Regions from separate parts of the Streptococcus sp. CF8_Ac1-9 genome, predicted to be linked through region 2. Evidence: predicted binding sites of a transcription regulator. Region 2 holds the regulator's gene; the other holds the start of a gene.

Region 1 (7,620 bases), on a different contig from region 2:
TGGTGCGATCTTAGCCGTATATTCTGGCTCATTTTCCTCGATCGAGATATCGAAGTCAAATGGATTGTTAACCGTGATACCACCAACCTTATCCACTAATTGAACCAATCCCTTCATATTGATCATGACATAGCGGTCAATATGGATATTCAAAAGATCTTGAATGGTCTTAATGGCTAACTTGGCACCACCTTGAGCATAAGCCGAATTCAATTTTGCTTGGACCGTTTCGCCATCTGAAGTAATATTGGTTAGAATATCTCTTTCCAAGCTCGTCATGGTTGTTTCTTTTGTTTGAGGATTGACAGTCACCAAAATCATGGTATCACTATTTCCGGCCCAAGGATCTTCCCGAGAACCGCTACCTGTATCAACCCCCATCAAAAGGATGGTCATCGGCTTGTTTTCTGCAATGACATTGGTCTCATTTCCAAAGCCTTTATAGGTCTTACTGAGGGTCCCTGTCGTTTGATTGAGGATAGTGAGGCCATAGGCCCCGATCCCAATCACTGTTACCGTCAATAAGCTCAAAAACATCAAAATAATTTTTTTAACCATGTATACTCTCTCTAATCTATCAGTTTCCCCATAAGGTAAACATCTAAGAATTCTCCTTCAGCTGAACAAGCTCCACGAGCTTGACAACCTTCGATCTCAAAACCTAACTTTTTATACAGGTGAACTGCTCGTTCATTGCGCACTTGGACATTCAAGACTAGTTTGCGAAGAACACCGGTCGAGTGCGCCCACTCAATTCCTTCTTCCAACAAGATCTGTCCAAGTCCTTGATTCCAATAAGCTTTTTGAACCACAATAAAGACGTCACCAATATGCCGAATGGACCGTTGAAAAGCTGCAGTGATATTTAACAAAGCTGCCAGTTCCTGATCTAGAAATAGCAAGAGGCAAATCCGATTTTCCGCCATTTCTTGCACCATCAGAAATTGCTCCATGTCTGCTGGAGACATGCCAATTCCAGCTTCATCTAGCGTCATGTAATCTGACTCTTTCCCAACTTGATTTAAGAAATCAACGACAAGAGCCGCGTCTGCACTGTCAGCTTGCCGAATTTCTACTGTCACTTCCTTTTCCTTAGTCATCCGTTTTTTCCACCTGCTCAAAGGATGTCAGTAAAGCTTCTGCACGCGCTCCATGAGCTTCAAAAGCTAACTCTCGCCCATCTTCTAATTTTCGGATAAAAATTTTAAGATAAGCATCCGAGAGACTCGGCTCAATCAGCTCTCCCCATTCAATAATGGTCGCACCATTTCCAAATAGAAAATCATCTAAATCAATAGAATCTGGATCATTCCCAATCCGGTAAACATCCAAATGGTATAAAGGCAAGCGACCTTCGTATTCACGAACAATGGTATAGGTCGGGCTTTTAATCATCTGATCAATCCCTAACCCCTTTGCAATTCCTTTGGTAAAGGTCGTTTTTCCTGCCCCTAGATCACCTGATAAGATAATCACGTCTTGCTTTTCTAAGAGTTTTCCTAACTGTTTTCCTAGAGCGATCAGCTCCGTTTCATTGTGACTAATCATTTCTCTATTATACCAAACTTTTTAAAAATCTGCTCTTTCTTTTAGAAATTGTTCGACTCCGGTTTGATTTTTAGATAGATAGACAAACTATTTTAAAGTAATATAAGTTAAGTGATTCTGCAAAAAAATAAATTTGAGTTCCAATTTTTAAATCGATTTAAGAAAATACTGAAACTTTCCGCTGTGAGAAAAGTGCCTGAAACAATAACGTTTCAGGCACTCGGAATTATTGAGACCTTAGGCTCAATAATTAGTCATGGAACTTCAAAGAAGTTCGCTGACGTCCGTACTCACCTAAGGAATGTTTTTAGTATAACTTTGTCTTCAATCTGAAAGGAATGGAAGACAACTCCCATTCCTTTTTGGCACTTTCTTGATGCTTAATTCAAGGCCATGCTAACGTAGTTTAAAATAAAGAGAACATCTAGGATCCAAATCATGCTGTGCACTTCTTTGGCTTCTCCTTTAACCACTTTCACCAAGCTATAGGTGATAAATCCAGCAGCGATCCCTTGAGTAATTGAGTAGCTGAAGCCCATAAAGATAGAAGTGAAGAAGGCAGGAACGGCTTCTGACATATCTTCCCAATGGATATTTTTCAAACCACTCAACATCATGATCCCAACAACAATCAAAATTGGGGCTGTGGCAGCGGTCGGTACAATCGCCAACAAAGGACTAAAGAGACTTGAAATAGCAAAACAGATCGCTACAACCAAGGCTGTCAGACCAGTTCGTCCACCAGCTCCAATACCGGCTGCAGATTCAACATAAGTCGTTACGTTCGAAGTTCCTGCAATAGCTCCGACTGAAGTCGCTACGAGGTCTGAATAGAGGGCTTTATCTAATTTCGCTGATTGATGGTTTTCCCCATTTGTCGCAACAATCCCAACTTTTTCACCCGTACCGATTAAAGTTCCAATTGTATCAAAAATATCAGTCAAGGAGAAGGCTAAAATTGCCATTAAGGTCTCAGGCAAACGAGACGTATTGGAAATCAAAGAACCCAATCCTTTTGATCCCAAAGCTTGACCAAAGATCGTGCCTAAATCATTAAAGGCAGCTCCTAGATGGTTACTTGCAAAGTCAATTTTAGTGATATCAACCACATGGATGAGAATTCCAAGCACAGTCGTTGCTAAGATAGAAAGGATAATCCCTCCCTTAATCCCTTTGACAACAAAGAAAATAGTAATCGCAAGACCAACAAGAGCCAAGAGGACAGCCGGATTGTTAAAATCAACCAATCCAGGAACAGCAGATGCATTGGCTGAGATCGTTGCATTCGCCTTATCTGCTCCTTCCCCGACCACTGTATAGGAATGAGGGTCAATCGTGAATTTCAAAAATCCTGCATTCTTAATCCCAACATAGGCCAAGAAAATCCCGATCCCCGCTGAAATAGCAGACCGAAGAGCAGTCGGAATCGATTCGATGATCATCTTCCGAACATTTGTCAATGTGATAATTAATGAAATCACACCACAAATGAAGACCATTCCTAAAGCCTCTTGCCATGAGTAGCCCATACCAAATACAACGGTAAAGGTAAAGAAAGCGTTCAAGCCCATCCCTGGTGCTTGTGCATAAGGCAAATTGGCATAAAAAGCCATCATCAAGGTCCCGACAACGGATCCAATAATCGTTGCAAGGAAGACTCCTTGAGCTGGCATACCTGTTTGTGACAACATTTGAGGGTTTACGAAGAGGATATAACTCATCGCAAAAAAGGTTGTCAAACCAGCAAGGACCTCTGTTCGAACAGTGGTTCCATGTTCTGAAAGTTTAAAAAACTTATCCATTTCAGAATAAACTCCTTTTTCATCATTCTCGCTCCCAATCAATTTGCGAACGTTATTTCTATTTTACCAAAAGATCTTTCGCCTTTCAAGAAATCCTACTTCTCTTCTCGATTTTTGAGCGCTTTTCCGATTTTTCTGATATAATGGTCTCATTCTTCTCGAAAGGAACTGAAATATGCATAAAAAGATGATCGCTCTAGATCTAGACGGCACTCTCTTAAATTCCGAAAGCAAATTGAGCGACTTTACCATTGATACGATTAAAAAAATTAGTGCTCTTGGCCATAAAGTCATTATTACAACAGGCCGCCCCTACCGTATGGCACATACCTACTACAAACAACTAGAGCTAGATACTCCGATGATCAATTTTAACGGCTCCCTTACGCACTTACCTGAGAAAAAATGGGCGGATGAACAATGTTTGACTTTAGATAAAAAATACCTGCTAGATATGGTCGCCAACCGAGACACCATCCAAGCGGACTTTATAGCAGGCGAATACCGCAATAAATTCTTTATTACCGATCCAAATGAGCACGTCGCAGATCCTAAATTATTCGGTATTGAATCTTTCCAACCAGAAAATCAATTCAATCCAGAGCGGGTAACGAGCGACCCAAACTGTATCCTCTTTCAAACGAAAGCGGAAGACAAATATGCTCTGGCAGATGAAATGAATCGCCATTATGATTACAATCTGTCTATCAATACTTGGGGTGGTCCCTTAAATATTCTGGAATGCAATCCAAAAAATGTGACCAAAGCTTCTGCTCTGACCTACCTTCTAGATAAACTCAATATGGATCAGAAGGATTTGATTGCCTTTGGAGACGAGCACAACGATACCGACATGCTAGCTCTCGCTGGTCATGGATACGCCATGAAAAACGCGAGCTCTGTCCTACTTCCTTACGCGGATTCCGTCACAGATTTTACCAATAATGAGGACGGTGTCGCGCGCCAACTCATTCAATTATTCTTATAATAGGAACAGACATGAGCTATCCCTCATGTCTTTTTCTATCCTAAATACTTAATCGGTTAATCAATACCCTCCTATTTTTCCATTTTTTTCATTGCCTTGCCATCTAGTTTGTGATATTATTAACATAGTTATTAAAGAAGCGCTTTCAAAAATTCTAAACCGCTTCTCGTTCACTTAAGGAGGAACAAAATGAAAGCTGTTGTTGTAAATCCAGAAGGTACTGGTGTTGAAATCGTTGCAAACAAAGACATGCGTCCACTTGAAACAGGGGAAGCTCTTGTTCAAATCGAATACTGTGGTGTCTGCCACACTGACTTGCACGTTGCTCACGGAGACTTTGGTAAAGTTCCAGGCCGTGTTCTTGGACACGAAGGAATCGGTATTGTTAAAGAAGTTGCTCCAGATGTTAAGAGCCTAAAGGTTGGGGATCGTGTCAGTGTCGCATGGTTCTTCGAAGGATGTGGAACTTGTGAATACTGTACAACTGGTCGCGAAACTCTTTGCCGTACTGTAAAAAATGCTGGTTACTCTGTTGATGGAGGAATGGCTGAAAAATGTATCGTTACTGCAGATTACGCAGTGAAAGTACCTGAAGGATTAGATCCAGCCCAAGCTTCTTCTATTACCTGTGCAGGTGTTACAACTTACAAAGCCATCAAAGAAGCCAAAGCTGAACCAGGACAATGGATCGTTATCTATGGAGCTGGTGGACTAGGAAACTTGGCTGTTCAATATGCTAAGAAAGTCTTCAACGCACATGTCATCGCTGTCGATATCAACAATGATAAACTAGAATTGGCGAAAGAAGTTGGTGCAGACTTTGTCATCAACGGTCGCGAAGTTGATGATGTCCCAGGATTGATCAAAGAAAAAACAAATGGTGGAGCTCACTCTGCTGTCGTAACAGCTGTTTCTAAAGTAGCTTTCAACCAAGCAGTAGATTCTGTTCGTGCAGGTGGCCGCGTGGTCGCAGTTGGTCTTCCTTCTGAAATGATGGACCTCAGCATTGTGAAAACTGTATTAGATGGTATCCAAGTCATTGGTTCTCTTGTAGGAACTCGTAAAGACTTGGAAGAAGCTTTCCAATTTGGAGCAGAAGGCTTGGTAGTCCCTATCGTTCAAAAACGTCCAGTAGAAGATGCTGTCAAAGTCTTTGACGAAATGGAAGCTGGAACCATTCAAGGACGTATGGTACTTGACTTTACAAACTAAACAACTGAACCTACAGGACTAGCCCAACTGGGCTAGTCTTTTTGAGTGCTCTCAATCACTCTATTTTACAATTTATTATATATTTATTTTTTATTTTTGCGGATATAGATCGATTGTTGGAATATTTTTATTGAAATTCAAATCCTATGAAACCTACATATCATTGCTTTCTTCTGCCATCATCAACTAATAAACAAGAGCCATTCAAGAGCATTCTTTTTCTATCTAACGATAATTTAATATAATAAATCAATGTTTTTACATCGAGATTTTGATAGAAAAATTGACTTAAGTGTGGAAACGATTTATAATAAAGTAGCTTAAAGTTTTCTTAAACTGAAAGTCAAACAAATTTTATAAGGAGGAATGTCAATAATGAGTATTGGTATCATTATTGCTAGCCACGGTGAATTTGCAGCTGGAATCCACCAATCCGGCTCGATGATCTTTGGGGATCAAGAGAAAGTTCAAGTGGTTACGTTCATGCCAAGTGAAGGCCCGGATGATCTCTATGCTAAATTTAATGCAGCTGTTGCCGCATTTGATGCAGAAGATGAAGTCTTGGTTTTGGCTGACCTTTGGAGTGGTTCTCCATTTAACCAAGCAAGTCGCGTCATGGGAGAAAATCCAGATCGTAAATTTGCGATCATTACAGGATTAAACCTTCCGATGTTGATTCAAGCTTATACAGAACGTTTGATGGATGCAAATGCCGGCGTTGATAAAGTCGCTGCAAACATCATTAAGGAAGCAAAAGACGGTGTCAAAGCTCTTCCAGAAGAATTGAATCCTGTTGAAGAAGCTAGTACAGCCGCTGCTGCTCCTGTAGCCCAAGCTGCTATTCCAGAAGGAACAGTTATCGGAGATGGAAAACTCAAGATTAACCTTGCCCGCTTAGATACACGTCTTCTTCATGGACAAGTCGCAACTGCTTGGACACCTGATTCAAAAGCCGATCGGATCATTGTTGCTTCAGATTCTGTTGCCAAAGATGAACTCCGTAAGGAATTGATCAAACAAGCGGCACCAAATGGTGTGAAAGCAAACGTTGTCCCAATTCAAAAATTGATCGACGTTGCAAAAGATCCACGTTTTGGAAATACCCATGCTTTGATCTTATTTGAAACACCTCAAGATGCTCTTCGCGCCATCGAAGGTGGTGTTCCGATTAAAACCTTGAACGTTGGTTCAATGGCCCACTCAACTGGTAAAACCATGGTGAACAATGTGTTGTCAATGGATAAAGATGACGTGGCTACATTTGAAAAAATGCGTGATCTTGGAGTTGAATTTGACGTCCGTAAAGTGCCAAATGACTCTAAGAAAGATTTGTTTGACTTAATTAACAAAGCTAACGTTCAATAATCGATTACTTACGAAAGGATTTTAAACATGTCTATTATTTCTATGGTATTAGTGGTCGTTGTTGCCTTCTTAGCAGGTCTTGAAGGTATCCTTGACCAATTCCAATTCCACCAACCCCTTGTTGCTTGTACCTTAATCGGTTTGGTAACAGGTAACTTGACTGCTGGCATTATGCTTGGTGGTTCACTTCAATTTATTGCACTTGGCTGGGCAAACATTGGTGCCGCAGTTGCACCCGATGCTGCCCTTGCATCTGTCGCTGCTGCCATCATCATGGTACTTGGGGGAGACTTCAGTACAAAAGGAATCGCTGTCGCTCAAGGTGTCGCTATTCCACTTGCAGTTGCTGGTCTTTTCTTGACCATGATCGTCCGTACCCTTTCCGTTGGTTTGGTTCACACTGCCGACGCTGCTGCTAGAAAAGGGGATATCAAAGGTGTAGAACGCGCTCACTTTGTGGCCCTTCTTCTTCAAGGTCTTCGTATCGCCATTCCTGCAGCCCTCTTGTTGATGATTCCTGCTGAAACTGTCAAAACTGCTCTTGAACAAATGCCAAAATGGCTCTCTGATGGAATGCAAATCGGTGGTGGTATGGTTGTAGCCGTTGGTTATGCCATGGTTATCAACATGATGGCGAGCCGTGAAGTATGGCCATTCTTTGCCATCGGTTTTGCTCTTGCAGCTGTTAGCCAATTGACCTTGATC
Region 2 (7,620 bases):
TGAAAGTCTTTGTCATCTGAAACAGTATGAATCCTTGATGTAAACGTTTTTACGTTTGTGTTCCTAAGAAGAAAAATAGGCTAAAATGTGTTATAATAGTATGGTGAATTAAGTAAAGAGAGGCATTTTTTGAATGCAGGATAATAATCTAATTGATGTGAATTTAACATCAGAAATGAAGACGAGTTTTATCGATTATGCCATGAGTGTTATCGTAGCTCGTGCCCTCCCTGATGTTCGGGATGGTTTAAAACCCGTTCACCGTCGTATTTTGTATGGTATGAATGAATTGGGTGTTACGCCAGATAAACCACATAAGAAGTCAGCCCGTATCACAGGGGATGTTATGGGTAAATACCACCCACACGGGGATTCCTCTATTTATGAAGCCATGGTTCGGATGGCGCAATGGTGGAGCTATCGCTATATGCTAGTGGACGGCCATGGGAACTTTGGTTCTATGGACGGAGATGGGGCCGCTGCACAACGGTATACCGAAGCCCGTATGAGCAAGATCGCACTTGAGATGTTGCGGGATATCAATAAGAATACAGTTGATTTTGCAGATAACTATGATGCCAGTGAGCGGGAGCCCATGGTGCTACCAGCACGCTTCCCTAACCTTCTTGTGAATGGAGCTACAGGGATTGCCGTTGGGATGGCAACCAATATTCCTCCACACAATTTGGGAGAAACCATTGATGCAGTGAAGCTGATGATGGACAATCCTGAAGTGACCACTCGTGAACTCATGGAAGTGCTGCCTGGTCCAGATTTTCCAACCGGAGCCTTGGTCATGGGGAAATCAGGTATTCATAAGGCCTATGAAACAGGGAAAGGTTCAATTGTTCTTCGTTCTCGTACAGAGATTGAAGTAACCAAGAGTGGCCGTGAACGGATTGTTGTCACTGAGTTCCCTTATATGGTCAATAAAACCAAGGTGCACGAGCACATCGTTCGCTTGGTGCAAGAAAAACGGATCGAAGGGATTACAGCTGTACGTGATGAATCAAACCGTGAAGGGGTTCGTTTTGTGATTGAGGTCCGCCGAGATGCTTCGGCTAACGTTATTTTGAACAACCTCTTTAAGATGACACAAATGCAAACCAATTTTGGTTTCAATATGTTGGCGATCCAAAATGGTGTTCCAAAGATTCTTTCTCTTCGACAAATTTTAGGGGCTTATATTGAGCACCAGAAAGAAGTGGTGACTCGACGGACCATCTTTGATAAAGAAAAAGCGGAAGCACGTGCCCATATCTTAGAAGGTTTGCTCATTGCCTTGGATCACATCGATGAAGTGATCCGGATCATCCGCAATAGCCGGACAGACGCTGAAGCACAAGCTGAATTGATGGCGAAGTTCAAGCTCTCTGAACGTCAAAGCCAAGCCATTTTGGACATGCGTCTTCGTCGTTTGACCGGTTTGGAACGAGACAAGATCCAAAGTGAATACGATGATTTGGTTGCCTTGATTGCTGATTTGGCTGATATTTTGGCGAAACCAGAACGTGTGGCGACCATCATCAAGGAAGAATTGGAAGAAGTCAAACGCAAGTTTGGCGATGCTCGCCGAACTGAGTTGATGATCGGAGAAGTCCTTTCTCTTGAAGATGAGGACTTGATTGAAGAAACAGATGTCTTGATCACCCTTTCTAACAAAGGCTACATCAAACGTTTGGATCAAGCGGAATTTACCGCTCAAAAACGTGGTGGACGTGGGGTCCAAGGAACTGGTGTCAAAGATGATGACTTTGTCCGTGAACTGGTCTCTACGAGCACCCATGATCATTTGCTCTTCTTTACCAATAAAGGGCGTGTCTATCGTCTGAAAGGTTATGAGATTCCAGAATATGGCCGGACAGCTAAAGGATTACCAATCGTCAACCTCTTAAAATTGGACGAAGGTGAATCGATTCAAACCATTATCAATGTGGAGCAAGACCGCAGTGATAAAGCTTATCTCTTCTTTACGACGCGACAAGGTTTGGTCAAGCGGACCAATGTAGCTGAATTTTCAAATATTCGTCAGAACGGTCTCAAAGCTCTGAATCTGCGCGATGAGGATGAATTGATCAATGTCTTCCTTACAGATGGCAATGCTGACGTCATTATCGGTACCAAGTATGGTTATTCTGTCCGCTTTAATGAGGCTGTAGTTCGGAATATGGGACGCTCTGCCACAGGTGTACGTGGTGTGAATCTCCGCGAAGGAGACAAGGTTGTTGGGGCTAGCGTCGTTACGGATCAAGATGAAGTATTGATCATCACTGAAAAAGGGTATGGTAAGCGGACAATGGCTAGCGAATACCCAACCAAAGGCCGTGGCGGTAAAGGAATCAAGACAGCCAATATCACAGAGAAAAATGGTCCCTTAGCTGGTCTTTTAACCGTTAAAGGGGATGAAGATCTGATGATCATTACCGATACCGGAGTCATGATCCGTACAAGTGTTGAAAATATCTCTCAAACGGGTCGTTCAACTCAGGGTGTGAAAGTCATGAGACTGGATCAGGATGCGAAAATTGTGACCTTTACAACAGTCCAGCCCGATGAAAAAGATGAAGAAGTAGTGGAAGAAAACGAATAGATAAGGGGACAGCATGTCACGCAAAAGAAAAAAGAAAAAGAGTTTACGCAATACTCTTATCAATATCGTTGCAACACTTTTGATTATTCTCTCGCTTCTCTTGATTTTCAATGCTCCGATCCGAAACATGATTATGGTTTGGCATACCAACCAATACCAGGTTAGCAAGGTCGATAAAAAAACCATTGATAAGAATAAAGAAGTGAAGACGAGCTTTGATTTCCAACATGTCCAGTCACTCTCGACGGAAGCCGTCATCAATGCCCAATGGCAAGCTCAAAAGCTACCAGTAATTGGGGGGATTTCGATTCCTGAATTAAACATGAACCTTCCGATCTTTAAGGGGCTTGAAAATGTAGCCCTCTACTACGGAGCAGGGACCATGAAGGAAAACCAAGTCATGGGGCAAGGCAATTATTCTCTTGCTAGCCACCATGTATTTGGCCTAACTGGAGCAAATGCCATGTTATTCTCACCATTAGAGAAAGCCAAGGCGGGAATGAAGATCTACATCACGGACAAAGAAAAAATCTATACTTATGTCATCTCGTCAGTTGAGACAGTGACTCCAGATCGTGTAGATGTCATTCAAGATCGTGAAGGCGTTAATGAGATCACTTTAGTGACCTGTGAGGATGCTGCAGCGACTTACCGTACGATTGTAAAAGGAAATTTGGAAACCTCTGTTGACTATGACAAGGCTCCAAAAGACATCCTGGATTCATTCAGCAAGTCTTATAATCAAATGCAACTTTAAGAAAATAAAGCCCGAGACAGAAATGTCTGGGCCTTTTCTATGTAGGAGAGGCTGGGAGAAATTCTTGTAAAATTGTAAGAGATTGGTAATATAATGTAAGGAACTTGTCATAATATTAAGGGAAAATCAGTATATAATAAAGGGGAAAGAGTATGATAAGGAGGTAGAATAGTGACGAAAGAGCGAATTTATCATCTCTTGCATCATTTCTATAATCTCTTAGTAAACGATTTTCCACGAAATGGTTTAATTACGAAAGGAATCTACGAAGTAGAGCAGGTCTACCAAGCTTTAGAGGCCATTCCTCAGAGCCAGGAGTACTTGATTCGCTGTGAAATTCAACAGTTTTTAAAAGAGCTTGAACAAGTTCAAACAGGTTACCAGATCCGCTTTAATAAAGATGAAGTCTTAGTGTTAGATGACTTGAAACAAGAAATCGCCTGTAAATAATGAAAGGTTGTCGTTTTCTTCATTTATTACGAATTAATAAGTGAGGAGGAAATTATGTACGACATATCATTTATTGAACCATCTTTGCTTCCTAGAGAACGTTTGGTTTCTGAAGGGGTAGATAAGCTGAGTCATCAAGAATTGCTATCCATTCTCTTACGGACAGGCAATAAGAAAAAAAGCGTTTATGAGATTGCACAAGGTCTTTTGAGTTCGGTTAATAGTTTAAAGGAGTTAAGTCAATTAACCCTAGAGGAGCTACAGGAAATCTCAGGTATTGGCCGGGTGAAGGCCATCGAACTTCAGGCTGTGATTGAGTTTGGACGAAGGATTCATAAAGATGAATTAATGAGTTCTGAACAAATCATGAGCAGCCAGAAATTGGCCCATAAAATTCAACAGGAAATCGGCCATAAGAAACAGGAGCACCTGGTTGCCCTCTATTTGAATACACAGAATGAAATTATTCATCAACAGACCATTTTTATTGGAACCGTGAATCGAAGTATTGCGGAGCCACGTGAAATCCTGCATTATGCACTAAAACACATGGCAACCTCTATCATCTTGGCGCACAATCATCCATCTGGTGCCGTATTCCCCAGTAAAAATGATGATGAAGTAACGCATCGAGTTTTAGAAGCCTGTGAAGTGATGGGCTTAACTCTATTGGATCACTTGATTGTATCTGAAGAAAACTATTATAGTTACCGTGAAGAAACCGATTATTTGGCATAAAAAAGAGAGTGGGACAGAAATCGGTAATTCGTTAGAATTCGATTTCGTCGTCCCACCTCCGCACAGTTGAGTAGGGCTGTAAAAGCTGTTAAAATCAGCGTAGTAGAGCCCACTCAATCACTGCGTCTTGCTCGACAATCTAAAAAATAATTGAGAGGCTAGGACTTTTGTCCCAGCCTCTTTTCTTGTTAATGTATAAGTCTTTATTCTTCATTTTTACGCATGAAATAAAGAAGTGTCTGTAATTCACTGGTGAGGTCGACATATTGGACGACGACATCTTTAGGGACTGTCAGATGTACTGGTGAGAAGCTGAGAATTCCCTTGACACCAGCGTCTACCAAAAGACTAGCAACTTCTTGAGCTTTGACGCTAGGAACAGTAAGGATGGCTGTTTGAATGCCTTCTTGTTTGAGCTTTTCTTTGATGGTGGAAATCCCATAAATGGGGATCCCATCCTTACTTTTGGTATTGATCAGCTCATGATTGTCTAGATCAAACGCCATGACAATTTTCATCTTATTGCGTTCATGGAAGCGATAGTTGAGAAGCGCACTTCCCATATTTCCGATCCCCACAATAGCGACATTGGTAATGGCATTGTCATTTAAAAGATCGGCAAAGAAGTTCATCAGTTTTTTTACGTCATAACCAAATCCCCGTCTTCCTAATTCACCAAAATAAGAAAAATCTCGGCGAACGGTAGCAGAGTCAATCCCAATTGCATCAGCAATTTGCTTGGAATTGGCGCGCTCTATTTTTTCAGAGTTAAAGCGTTTAAAAATGCGGTAGTAGAGCGATAAGCGTTTTGCTGTTGCGCGTGGAATTGGAGTATTTTTATCATGTTTCACAATATCACAACCTTTCCCTCTTATTGTATAGGAAGATTGTGAAAAAATCAACTATGTAGAGCGATTTTTAAAAAATATTTTTGTCTAAAGAAAAAGCTGATGGCGATGGAGAGTTCCATCAGCATCAGCTTAGTTTTCAGCTTGTTCTATCTTTTTCAAAAAAGCATAGAGTCCATCGACTCGCCCTGTATAGGGGAGCTTTTCACCTTTGTATTCAATGGATACGATTGAGTAAGAGTCAGGCAGGGTTACACAGCCTGAAAAATCTAGGATGCAGGCTGCAAGGTCAGGATAAGTAGTCGTTCGTTCTACTTGATAAGCGTCAATATAAGTTAGGGTTACCATATTAGGCCTCTGTTTTGTTGAAAATTTCTCTTTCGACAAGACTATCCATTAAGAAATAGAATTTTTGTTGGATAATGTCATTTTCTGGATTTTTAAAGATATTAACCAGGCGAAGCCCAGACTTGTCTGTAATATTGATCTTAAAACCTGTCAAATCTTTATTGAAAATGATTTTAAGTAGGAAGCCTTCGCCGCTATTTGGAACGGCTTCGAGCAAACGATTTAACTCGTAATTTCCAACTTTTGTAACAGCAAATGTATTGTCACGTAAGGTATATTTTTTTACATTTGGGTGTAGACTATAGGTATATTTGCAGTCTTTCAATGAAACACTTGTTTCAAAAGCCATATTGTTCTCCTATGATATAATTTCTTTAAGTTTTGAGAGGAAGTCTTGAACCTCCTCTACGGTATTGAGTTCTGAAAAACTAATTCGAAGGGATTCTTTTAGGCGTGAGCTATCTTTTCCATAGAGCGCCTCAAGGACATGGCTGGGTTGAACTGTACCAGCGGTACAAGCAGAACCTGTAGAGACAGAAATTCCAGCAAGATCGAGTCGCATCAGTAAAACGTCATTTTGGACACCCGGAAAGCCAAGGTTCCAAACAAATGGAAGATGGTCGTCATTCGCATTTACGTAGTAGTCGTAGGCTGCTAAACCATTGACTAGCTCTTGGCCGAGTTTTTGAACCTGGTTGAAATTTTCTTCTTGATGAAGTGTAGCTTGCTGAAGCGCGGTTGCCATCCCGACAATAGAAATGAGATTTTCCGTGCTGGCTCTCATCTTACTTTCCTGATCCCCACCATGTAAGAGATTATCAAAATCTGGGGCGGCCGCATAAAGGAAGCCGACGCCCTTTGGTCCATGGAATTTGTGGGCAGAAGCACTGAGAAAATCAATTCCCAACTCTTCGGGATAGACAGGGACCTTTCCAATTGCTTGTACAGCATCAACGTGAAAGGCAGCTGGATGAACTTTTAAGAGTTCTCCGATTTCTTTAATCGGTAGAAGATCGCCTGTCTCGTTATTGGCAAACATAGTAGAGACAAGAATGGTATCCGGTCTAAGTGCAGCCTTGATATCACTAGCCTGAATGCGTCCATCTCTTGGTTGAACGATCGTAACTTCAAATCCGAAACGTTCTACAAGATATTCGATGGGTTCTAGAACCGCATGGTGTTCCAAAGCGGTAGTAATGATGTGTTTGCCATCTGCTTGGTGTTTCAAGCAGTAGCCTTTTATAACGGTATTATTACTTTCTGATCCACCTGAGGTGAAAAAAATCCGATTTGGAAGAGTATGGAGGGACTGAGCAATCTGCTCGCGAGACTCTCGAAGGAGTTTACTAGCCATCCGTCCATGAGCATGAAGGCTCGATGGATTTCCAAAAGTGGTCTTCATAGTTTCAGACATTTTATCAATGACTTCAGGTAGAAGGGGAGTTGTTGCGGCATTATCAAAATATATCACATTAAGACCTTATTTCTTGTGGTAGGCAAATAGAGGACTAACAGGTTTTCTTTCTTGAATGCGAACAATAGCTTCAGCGATCAGTTCGCTAGCTGTCAGATAGTTAATATTTTTTGGTGTTGGTCCATTTGGAGCAACAGAATCGGTTACCAAGATTTCTTTGATCGGAGCTTGGTCTAATAATTCAACAGCTCCTTTTACAAATAAACCATGGCTTGATACAGCATAAATTTCAGTAGCACCTTCGCGTTCGACGATTTTCGCAGCTTCTGAGAATGTCTTACCAGTATTGAGAATATCGTCAATCAAGATCGCTTTCTTATCTTTGACATCCCCGATAATATAGCCATAATCACGGTTCGCATCATCTTGCTCGTAATCAATGATGGCAATCGGTGCATCAAGATATTCTGCTAAA

What was found. The regulator Rex, encoded in region 2, represses fermentation and respiration genes when NADH is low (regulators of the CRP and FNR family bind a similar motif). The targets are predictions, from matches to a motif close to TTGTGAANTANTTCACAA.
Region 1: adhP (alcohol dehydrogenase AdhP) is a predicted target of Rex. The motif match lies at 4,447-4,464, and genes of this name have one in related genera.

Annotation. Positions count from the first base shown of each region.
Region 1 covers NZ_JANCOY010000006.1:15,476-23,095, reverse strand. Annotated here, with positions in the region: gene NML76_RS08985 (LCP family protein) at 1-558, opposite strand, end outside; gene NML76_RS08980 (GNAT family N-acetyltransferase) at 570-1,100, opposite strand; gene tsaE (tRNA (adenosine(37)-N6)-threonylcarbamoyltransferase complex ATPase subunit type 1 TsaE) at 1,093-1,548, opposite strand; gene NML76_RS08970 (NCS2 family permease) at 1,929-3,350, opposite strand; gene NML76_RS08965 (Cof-type HAD-IIB family hydrolase) at 3,526-4,338, shown strand; gene adhP (alcohol dehydrogenase AdhP) at 4,528-5,550, shown strand; gene NML76_RS08955 (PTS sugar transporter subunit IIB) at 5,926-6,915, shown strand; gene NML76_RS08950 (PTS mannose/fructose/sorbose transporter subunit IIC) at 6,943-7,620, shown strand, end outside.
Region 2 covers NZ_JANCOY010000001.1:338,342-345,961, reverse strand. Annotated here, with positions in the region: gene gyrA (DNA gyrase subunit A) at 134-2,590, shown strand; gene NML76_RS01670 (class A sortase) at 2,604-3,347, shown strand; gene NML76_RS01665 (hypothetical protein) at 3,519-3,797, shown strand; gene radC (DNA repair protein RadC) at 3,852-4,535, shown strand; gene NML76_RS01655 (redox-sensing transcriptional repressor Rex) at 4,739-5,386, opposite strand; gene NML76_RS01650 (DUF4649 family protein) at 5,516-5,731, opposite strand; gene NML76_RS01645 (DUF1831 domain-containing protein) at 5,733-6,080, opposite strand; gene NML76_RS01640 (cysteine desulfurase family protein) at 6,090-7,202, opposite strand; gene NML76_RS01635 (ribose-phosphate diphosphokinase) at 7,212-7,620, opposite strand, start outside.